Regions from separate parts of the Janthinobacterium sp. GW460-12-1-14-LB5 genome, predicted to be linked through region 2. Evidence: predicted binding sites of a transcription regulator. Region 2 holds the regulator's gene; each other region holds the start of a gene.
The links. The regulator FNR, encoded in region 2, switches genes on or off when oxygen is low (the NO sensors DNR and NnrR bind a similar motif). The targets are predictions, from matches to a motif close to TTGATNNNNATCAA.
Positions count from the first base shown of each region.

Region 1 (3,276 bases), on a different contig from region 2:
CTGCACGGGGCGCGCAAGCGCGGCGGTCCGTACCAGACGCCGCTGTACAAGGTGCCCGACGATCTCGTTTCAGTGGACTTGTCCGGCGTGTATCCGGAATTGAAAAACATGCGCCTGCGGGGCAAGCTGGTCGGCAAGAAGGTGATCCCGTACGCCACGCGCGCCGACATCGAGCGCGCCACGTCCGTGACGGGCAAGGAATTGCTGTGGGTGGATGACGAAGTCGAGGCGTTCTTCCTGCAAGTGCAGGGTTCCGGTCGCGTGCAGCTGACCGATACGCAGGAAACCGTGCGCGTGGCGTATGCGGATCAAAACGGCCATCCGTATAAATCGATCGGCCGCTACCTGGTCGACAAGGGCGAACTGACCCTGAGCCAGGCGTCCGCGCAGGGCATCAAGGCGTGGATCGCCGGCCACCCGACGCGCAAGGATGAATTGTTCAATGCCAATCCCAGTTATGTCTTCTTCAAGGAGGAGCGCCTGCCCGACCCGAAAGTAGGTCCGAAGGGCGCGCTGGGCGTGCCGTTGACACCGCAGCGTTCGGTGGCCATCGATTCGCGCTTCCTGCCGTTGGGCGCGCCCGTGTTCCTGTCCACCACGCAAGCCAATAGCGAGATTCCCATGCAGCGCCTGGTGATGGCGCAAGATACGGGCGGCGCCATTCGCGGGCCTATCCGTGTCGATTACTTCTTTGGTTTTGGCGCGGAAGCGGCCGAGAATGCGGGCCGCATGAAGCAGAGCGGCGCCGTGTGGGTGTTGTTGCCGAAGCAGGCGCCGGCGCGCTGAGTTGCTGCGCGCGACGCCGGGGTAGCTATGGTCTGGCTTAACGCAGAACCATGACGGGCAAGTGTGTATGCGCCAGCACTTTTTGCGTTTCGCTGCCCACGAACAGCTTGTTCAAGCCCTTGCGGCCATGCGAGGCCATCAGGATGATGTCGCAATGATAGGTTTGCGCCGCGTTGACGATTTCTTCGTGGGGGCTCGGCGAGACTGCTACCACGCCTTCGAAGGGCACGCCGACGGCGCGTGCCGCTTCGCCGATCTTGTCGATGGCGCGTTGCGAGGCTTCCTGCATTTGTTGTTCATACAGGCTGGCGTCGAGCACGATGCCGCCGTCGGCCATCGGCGAGAATGGGAAAGGCTGCACCACGCTGATGGCGACAAGCTTGGCCTTGTTCAATTGGGCGAAGGCGAGGGCGGTCTCGGCGGCTTTGTCGGACAGCGGCGAGCCGTCGGTGGGAAATAAGATGGCGTTAAACATGGCGTACTCCTCAAGTGATGTCAGACAGCTTATGGATTTACATCAATTAAAACCTTGATGTAAATCAAACCTCGCAGGCTTTGGCAGAAATAGTGTCGCCAAAGCAATCTTTTGTCAGTGTATGCCCATTCATCGCTTCAGGTGCGCACACTACGCAGCGGCGTGCCCCACACCATGGCGACCGTCAACAGGATACTGCCTGCCGCGATGCAGGCCAGACCATTGCGCACGCCAAAGTGTTCCGCCACCCAGCCGGCGGCCAGCGCACCCAGCGGCGCCGTCGCCACCGTCAGGAAGCGCATGGTGGAAGTCATCCTGCCCAGCATGGGATCGGGCGTGACCTTCTGGCGCAAGCCCAGGTAGGGAATAAAGAACAGCATCACGCCGCAATCGAAAAAGAACATCAATATGGCATAAGCGACGGCGCTGGCGGCCGCGCTGCCGAACAGCGCTGCCGGAATCGCTGGCGTCAGGGCAAAGCACACGGAGGTGGATGCCAGGCCGATCAGGATGGTGCGGCCGGCGCCGTAGCGCTTCGTCAGCGGCTTGACGATGAAGGCGCTGAGCAAGACGCCGGCGCCGCCCAGCATCTGCGTCATGCCCAGCACGCCAGGGCTCATGCCCAGGTCGCGCGTGGCGAACAGCACCGTCAAGGCCATGCTGGCGTAAAACAGGAAGTGCCAGATGCCGGCGCCCCAGGCCAGCGCGCGCAGCAGCGGTTCGCGCCAGACGAACAGCAAGCCGTCGGCGATGTCGCGCAGGGCGTGCTTGTCGGAGGGAGCCGGGCGTGGGTCGCGCACGCTCATGGCGCGCAGATTGAAGACGGAAATCAGATAGCCGCAAGCCGTACACAGGATCGCGACGGGCGCCGACAGCACTTGCACCAGCACGCCGGCCAGGCCGGGACCGATCAGGCGCGAAGCCGATTCGGTGGCGGCAAATTTTGATTGCGCATCGATCAAGCCGTCACGTCCCACCAAAAAGGTCAAAAAGACCTGTTCGGCGCCGCCGCCGACGACGAAGCCCGTGCCGATGACGAATCCCACTATATATAACCATGGCATCGACAGTACGCCGCACCAGTAAGCGACGGCCACACTGGCCAGGGCCAGGCCGGACATGCTTTCGCTGAACAGCATGATTGGGTGCTTGCTGCGCCGGTCCAGCAGCACGCCGACGGGCAAGCCGAAGAGGGCAAACGGCAGCGCCTGCAGGGCGACCAGCACGCCCATCTGTTCCGGCGTCGCATGCAATAACAATACCGCGCACAGGGGCAGGGCCAGCGAGGTGATCTGGGCGCCGAAGCAATTGAGGCCGTTGCTGAACCACAGGCGGCGAAAATTGACGCTGGCTGCGCTACCGTCGCCGCGCAGGTGGCGGGCGCAATACTGGAAGAGGGAGGAGAAAATACGCTGCTCGATAAAGGTGACCGGGCTCACAATAATAGCAGCGCACCTGCCGCGCCGCTGCCGTTAGCCGCTACAATCGTTGCACCGTTCATCGAGAGGAGACACTATGCAATACGAAGACCTGATCATCGACATCCAGGATAAAGTAGCACTGATACGCCTGAACCGCCCGAAGGCGCTTAATGCATTGAACGACAATATGATGAATGAGCTGGGCGATGCCTTGCTCAAATTCGATGCGGACGAGAATATCGGCTGTATCGTGCTCACGGGCAGCGAAAAAGCGTTTGCCGCCGGCGCCGATATCGCGGCCATGGCCGACTACACTTATCCCGATACCTTTACCCAGGGTTACATCAGCCGCAACTGGGAGCATATCTTGCGCGTGCGCAAACCCGTGGTGGGCGCCGTGGCCGGTTATGCGCTCGGTGGCGGCTGCGAATTGGCCATGATGTGCGATTTCCTGATCGCCGCCGACAGCGCCAAATTTGGCCAGCCGGAAATCAAGGTCGGCGTCACGCCGGGCGCGGGCGGTACGCAGCGTCTGCCGCGTGCCATCGGCAAGGCCAAGGCCATGGATCTGCTGCTGACGGCGCGCACCATCGA
Region 1 covers NZ_JBWKYD010000033.1:457-3,732, reverse strand. The annotation lists gene mltA (murein transglycosylase A) at 1-786, shown strand, start outside; gene AC07X6_RS25625 (universal stress protein) at 824-1,261, opposite strand; gene AC07X6_RS25620 (MFS transporter) at 1,399-2,700, opposite strand; gene AC07X6_RS25615 (enoyl-CoA hydratase) at 2,777-3,276, shown strand, end outside.
Region 1: the regulator FNR is predicted to act here: its motif matches at 1,316-1,329, upstream of AC07X6_RS25625 (universal stress protein).

Region 2 (3,276 bases):
CCGCCACGCGCACCATGGTCAGATACTTGCGCTGTTCCGTATCGAGCTTGGTATTTCCCAGCAGATACACCATGCCCAGCACGGCATTGAGGGGCGTGCGGATTTCATGGCTCATGTTGGCCACGAAATCGCTCTTCGCGCGGTTGGCCGCCTCGGCCCGGTCGCGCTCCTGCTCCAGCTCCGCCGCGCGCGCTTCGAGCTCCTGCTGCAGCCGGTCGCGTTCGCTCATCAGGCCGTTGAAGGCTTCCGTCAGCTGGCCGATCTCGTCGCGCTGCTGCACGGGTACGGGGGTGAAGCGGCTGCCGCTGGTGCGCAGCGCCTGCAGGGTATCGCGCAGGCGCACCAGGGGCGACAGCAGGCGCACGGTAACCCAGCCCAGCACTGCCGCGGCCAGCAGCGAGGCGAGGATGCTCCACAGCACCAGCCGGTACAGCACGCCATCGAACGGTTCGAAGGCGTCGTCGATGGGCAGCGAGGCGGCCAGCAGCCAGTTCACCGATTTCAGGCGCTTGAAGCTGTTGACGGCCGTAATGCCGCGGCTGTTGGTGCTGACCATGCTGCCTTCGCCATCGTCCTTCAGCAGCTGGGTCGTCGTCAGGTTGGCGTTCGGCAGGCGCGGCTGCAGCAAACGGCTGGTGTCCGGGTGCAGCACGTAGCGCGGCACGGCGCCGCGCGTGAGGATGAAGTAATAGCCGCTCTTGCCGATCTTTTCCGAGCGCAAACGGCCCAGCAGGTTGTCCTTGTACAGGCGCAATACGCCGATCACCACGCCGGCCACCTGGCCATCGGCGGCCAGCACGGGCGCTACCATCTGCACGATGGGCATGCCGCTCGATTTGCCCAGCATCGGTTCCGTGATCATGGGCTGGCGCGTGCGCAGGACGGTCTGGAAGTATTCGCGCTCGGCAACATTGATGCCGGCGCGCCCCGCCACTTCCGGCATGTCGGCCACGACGGCGCCATGCGCGTCGAGCACCAGCACGTCGTCGAACAGCACCAGCATCGAGCGGCGCGAATAGTATTGGCGCAACTGGGCGGGCTGGGCGATCAGTTCCGGCGGCTGCTGCCTGGCCGTCAGGGTGACGATCTGCAGCAGCATGGCCAGCTTGTCGTCGAGTTCGGCGGCGGTGCGGGTGATCAGGGACGACTGCTGGCTCAGCAGTACTCGGGTGAAATCGTCGCGCATGTGCTGCACCTGGATCATCGTGACCAGCGCGATCATGGCGATCGAGGTCAGGCTGGTGGCCAGCGCGACTTTTGCTTTGATGCCGAGAGGCTTCATGATTTCCTTTTCAGTACCGGGCGGCACAGGCGGCAGATAATGCTGTCAGGAATTTTCCTATCAATGCCCCAGCTTGGCAAGCGCCACCGCGCAAATTGCCCGCCCCGTACGGCCTTTTGACGATGTTGCCATATAATTAAAGTCGGAACGTCGTTTATTCAGCGAAATTGCGGTGAAATTGGCACACGGCAACCCTGTATGCAGTAAACTTGTTGTTGCATTTTCTAAAAGGTACCGACATGACTGAAGCGCTACTCACTCCAACCTTGCCCACCGTGAACGTGGAGGCGTTGCGTGCGCGATGCTCGACTTGCAGCATGCATCAATTGTGCCTGCCGATGGGCCTCGATGTGGGCGACATGGACAGACTGGACCAGATCATCGGCCGCCGCCGCAAGATCGTGCGCGGCGCCTCGCTGTTCCGCATCGGCGACTCGTTCCAGAACCTGTACGCGATCCGTCTGGGCCACTTCAAGACGTACCAGATCAATCCCGGCGGCGAAGAGCAGGTGACGGGTTTCCAGATGGCGGGTGAACTGCTGGGCATGGACGCCATCAGCGCCGACCGCCACCACTGTAATGCGGTGGCCCTGGAAGATAGTGAAGTGTGTGAAATCCCGTTTTCCAGCCTGGAACAATTGCTGGGCAACATGCCGACCCTGCTGCGTCATTTCCACCGCATGATGAGCCAGGAAATCACGCGCGAGCAAAGCGTGATGCTGTTGCTGGGCAATATGCAGGCGACGCAGCGTTTTGCCGCTTTCATCGTCAACCTGGCGTCGCGCTACGAGGCGCGCGGCTATTCGAGCAGCAAATTCCAGCTGCGCATGTCGCGCGAGGAAATCGGCAACTACCTGGGCCTGACCATCGAGAGCGTCAGCCGCTTATTGTCGAAATTCAAGAAGGAAGGCTGGCTGCGCGTCTCCAACCGTGAGATCGAGATCTTGCAGCCGGCCAAGTTAAAAGCTATTACGGCCGGCACCGACGTCTGCAAATAAGGCTTACAGCTCTTCATCGGCGTGCAGCGCGATGCTGCGCTGCAACGGCCAGGTCCAGATGCCGGACAGGCGCCACTCGCGCTTGTCGTTTTCCACCAGCACCTGCCAGCGGCTGCGCTCGAGCATCGGCAGCGTCACGGAAAAATTGCCGGCCGCATCGGGCTGCACCAGCAGCTTGATATCCTTTTCCGGCAACGTCGCATGCGCCAGGTGCAGCTGCAGCGGACCCTGGTACGCCTTGCCGAAGCTGTGCACGGAACCGCTGAGGCGCGCTGCAGCGACGTCATACGCCAGGCTGGTATCCATCGCCAGGTCGCTGGCGATCGTGTCGCGCTTCAAATCCTGGTTGATGGCCTTGCCCTGCTTGTAATAATCGCCCACCACCAGCGCATCGGGTTGCGTAAACGCAATATAGCCCATGAAACTGCCGACGACCACGGACAGGCCGGGACCGATCATCAGCAGCCATGGCCAGCGGTGCTTGTACCACGGGGCAACGGGAGGTTGCAGTTTCAGACTGTCGGACATGCTATTTCTCCTGTTTAAACGGCCAGTCCCCATGCGGGGACCGGCCTTCCTGCAACTTCGTGGCGGCGGCGAGGGCACCCGGTCCCCGTCCGCCTTTCCTTGTTAACGTGGCACGATGAATACCGCGCTTTCACGCACATGCAGCGACGGGTCGTCCAGCGATTGCAATTCGATCGCAATCTTGTTCGAGCCTTTCTCGCCGATGCCGTGCGGCACGCGCAGGCGGATCGGCCAGCCCAGCGTTTCCGTCGGCTGCAAGGTCACTTCTTCGCGCGTCAGCAAGGTCAGGCCCGGCAAGCCGGATGCGCTGATTTTGAAATGCTGGCTTTGCTCCGAGGTGTTCATGATCTGCAGGCGGTAGACGTTTTCGATCATGCCGTCTTCCACTTCGCGTCCCATCGAACCGCGGTCGCGGATCACGTCCATCTTCAGCGGCGTGCGCAGCGCCAGCGAAGTACACACGGCGAT
Region 2 covers NZ_JBWKYD010000013.1:68,264-71,539, reverse strand. The annotation lists gene AC07X6_RS15105 (response regulator) at 1-1,282, opposite strand, end outside; gene fnr (fumarate/nitrate reduction transcriptional regulator Fnr) at 1,522-2,280, shown strand; gene AC07X6_RS15095 (FixH family protein) at 2,284-2,808, opposite strand; gene ccoG (cytochrome c oxidase accessory protein CcoG) at 2,911-3,276, opposite strand, start outside.

Region 3 (3,276 bases), on a different contig from region 2:
ACCGGGCAGATCTGCAATTCCGGCGTGCCCGTGCCGATGGAAGGCCGGCCGCAGCTGACGGGCATGGCCATGCGCCTGCCCGTGTACCGCTTCGGCATGCCGACCGATACGCTGGAGCAAAGGCGCGCGGCCTACCAGGGTTCCGTCGGCATCGGCTACGACCTGGTGGCGATGATGCGCAGCGCGCTGGCCGACATGCCGGTACGCAATGTCCGCCTGACCCTGTTCGATATCGGCCAGCAGGCGCTTGAACAGCCGGACTTGCCGCACGACATGCGCCCCATCTTCGACAGCTCGGCGGCAGGCATGCATGCGCCATGGTGGCAGCCAGGCAACTCGGGCCGCTATCTGAGCAGCACGATGTTGATCGAGCACAATGGCCGCGTGTGGCAAGCGCTGTTCAGCGTGCGCAAGAGCGACCTGTATACGCGCTTCGACGCCTTCCTGCCGTGGCTGGCCCTGCTGACCGGTTTTGCCAGCGCCATGCTGCTGTACATGCTGTTTCAGACCCTGGCCTCGTCGCGCCGGCGCGCCATCCAGATGGCGACGGGCATGACGGAGGAATTGCGCGCCAGCCAGATCCGATTGCAACTGTCGCACCAGAAACTGCGCCGCCTGGCAGCCCATGCCGACCAGATCAAGGAAGAGGAACGCAAGCGCATCGCGCGCGAAATCCACGACGACCTGGGACAGAACCTGCTGGTCTTGCGCATCGACGCCGACATGCTGGCCTCGCGCACGCAGCGCCGCCACCCGCGCCTGAACGCCCGCGCCCGCTCAACCCTGGAGCAGATCGACGCCACGATTAAAAGCGTGCGGCAGATCATCAACGACTTGCGTCCCACCGTGCTGGACCTGGGCGTGAATGCGGCCGTCGAATGGCAGGTGGCGCAATTTCGCCTGCGCACGGGCATCGCCTGCGAAGTGAGCGAAAGCCATGACGATATCTATTTGAGCGACCAGTGCGCCACGGCCCTGTTCCGCATCCTGCAAGAGTCGCTCAGCAATATTTCCCAGCATGCGAATGCCAGCCGCGTGCAAGTCAAGCTGGAAAAGTGCCGCGACACCGTATCGATGAGCGTCAGCGACAACGGCGTGGGCGCGGCCATCGACGGACGCAACAAGCAGGGCTCATTTGGCCTGGTCGGCATCGAAGAGCGCATCAAGTTGCTGGGCGGCACTTTCTACATCGAAAGCAGCCCCGGCGCCGGCATGAGCGTGCATGTCAGCGTGCCGCTGGGCGCGGACGCCACGGCATTTCCCTACCAGGAAGACAGCCGGGCCAGCGCCTGACAGGCGCGCTCCGCTTGAAACAAGCTCAGCTTGCTTATTTCGTAATTAGATGCAATATTGATGTAGGACAACTCAGCGCGCCTGCCCGCCATGGGTCAGGCATTCCTCGACGACTTGCCAGGAGTACACACCCACCTTTGTTTCACCGTATTTCCCACAACACTCTTTACCACAAGGACATTCATGGATACGAACGACAGTTTCAAGACAATTGCCGATTTGAATTTGGACGCGATCAAGGTCAAGCTGATGCACCGGGAGTCAGGCGAAGGATGGAGCCTGGAGAAGGCGAATGCGGTGGAATTCGAATACCGGCGTTTCTTGATCCTGATGAAACAGTTTCCGGAAGAAGAAACGGCGCCGCTGATGGACGTCGATACCTTCTGGCACTACCACATCCTCGATACCCTGAAATATGCGGCGGACTGCGAACAGGTGTTCGGCTACTTCCTGCATCACTTCCCGTACATCGGCCTGCGCGGCGAAGACGACGAAGCGGCGCACCAGCGCGTGGGCGAGCGCATGAAGCAGCTGTATGAGCAAACGTTCGGGGAAGATTATATCCGCGCAGAAACGGCGTATTCGGGGCGCGCCGTACAGGCGGCGTATTCGGGACGGGCCGTGCAAGCCGCGTATTCAGGGCGTGCGGTACAGGCGACCGCATACTCGGGCCGGGCCGGGCAGACGGCGTTTTCCGGTGCGGCGGTGCAGGCGACGGCGTTTTCCGGTGCGGCGGTGCAGGCGACGGCATATTCGGGCCGCGCGACGGGCGCTGCCAGCACGGCATTTTCCGGCGCGCCCGCCACCTTGGCAGCAGCGGTGCTCAAGTCGTCTTCGACCAGCCTGGAAATGGGGCGTTTCTATGTCGATCGTCCGGTGTTGAACCGCGACCCGCAATAGCAAAACGGAAAACAGATGTGGCTGCCGCACGCGGCAAGCCTGACTTACCCAGACGGCACCTCTCAGTTTGCCGTCTGTCAGGCGCTCTTAGGCAGCCATCAACTCGCGCAGTTCACGAATGCTGAAATCGCTGATTTCATGCATGCGGATGAGGATCGTGGCGCCGATCGGCAAGGTGTTGTGACGAATCTTGCTGATGACAGGCGGCGCCACTTCCAGCGCTCGCGACAGGGCGGCATCGTTTTTCAGTTGCAGCTTGTCGATGATCGCATCGAGGACGCGATTCGGGTTGTAGGTAGGCAAAGAGGTAATTTGTTTGAGAGACATGGTCGAAAATCCGTACTTGTTGTATTAAGGCAAAAAGAAACAGAATGTCTCTTCTGCAATAATTCAGGGTAAACACACTAAAAAGCGCCATCACTTATGCGGCTTTTCTGCCGCAAACAATATAATACACGCTATTGTTGATTTTTGCGTAACTTAAAGCAAAATTGTGATAATTGAAGAGAATTGACGCACTTGGAATGTGCTAGAGGATAACTCAAATCGGGGAAGTTTGCTGCAAGTCATCAATTTTTACAATGAGGAACACCGCTGCGCATCAGCCAGGCAATCGCCATGAGCGTGCCCAGGCGTGCCATTTCCGCAGATAAATGCCAACCCTGCACGGCCACGCCTGCCGGGGTGGCAAGCAGGCAAGTACCCGGCAAGACATCCACGCGGCACCAGGCCAGCTGGCGGCGAATTTCATCGGGCGGCGGCGGCGGCTGCCGCGCATGTTCGCGCCGGCGCATGTAGGCGCGCACCTGTTCCTTGCTGGGGTGATTCGTAACTCGCATGACCCGCTCCTGCTGACGAAAAACAGCGTCGCGCTGCGTAGAGCCCGTCACAAATAGCCCAAACGCGTGACGACATTGCTCACCATATCGCCAGCGTGCCATGACACGTTTGCGCTGCATCAAACGGCAAGGCCACGGCGTTGCGCCGCAGCCCGTGTTGCCTACGGCCTGGCGGCCGTCCTTATTTCTTTTGCTGGCGCACGCGCTGTTGCTGTTTTTCCTGCGTCTGCTGGCGGTTCTGCTT
Region 3 covers NZ_JBWKYD010000005.1:39,923-43,198, reverse strand. The annotation lists gene AC07X6_RS06110 (CHASE domain-containing protein) at 1-1,293, shown strand, start outside; gene AC07X6_RS06105 (glycine-rich domain-containing protein) at 1,477-2,193, shown strand; gene AC07X6_RS06100 (hypothetical protein) at 2,281-2,496, opposite strand; partial or broken gene AC07X6_RS06095 (hypothetical protein) at 2,423-2,611, opposite strand; gene AC07X6_RS06090 (hypothetical protein) at 2,763-3,032, opposite strand; gene AC07X6_RS06085 (hypothetical protein) at 3,214-3,276, opposite strand, start outside.
Region 3: the regulator FNR is predicted to act here: its motif matches at 1,351-1,364, upstream of AC07X6_RS06105 (glycine-rich domain-containing protein).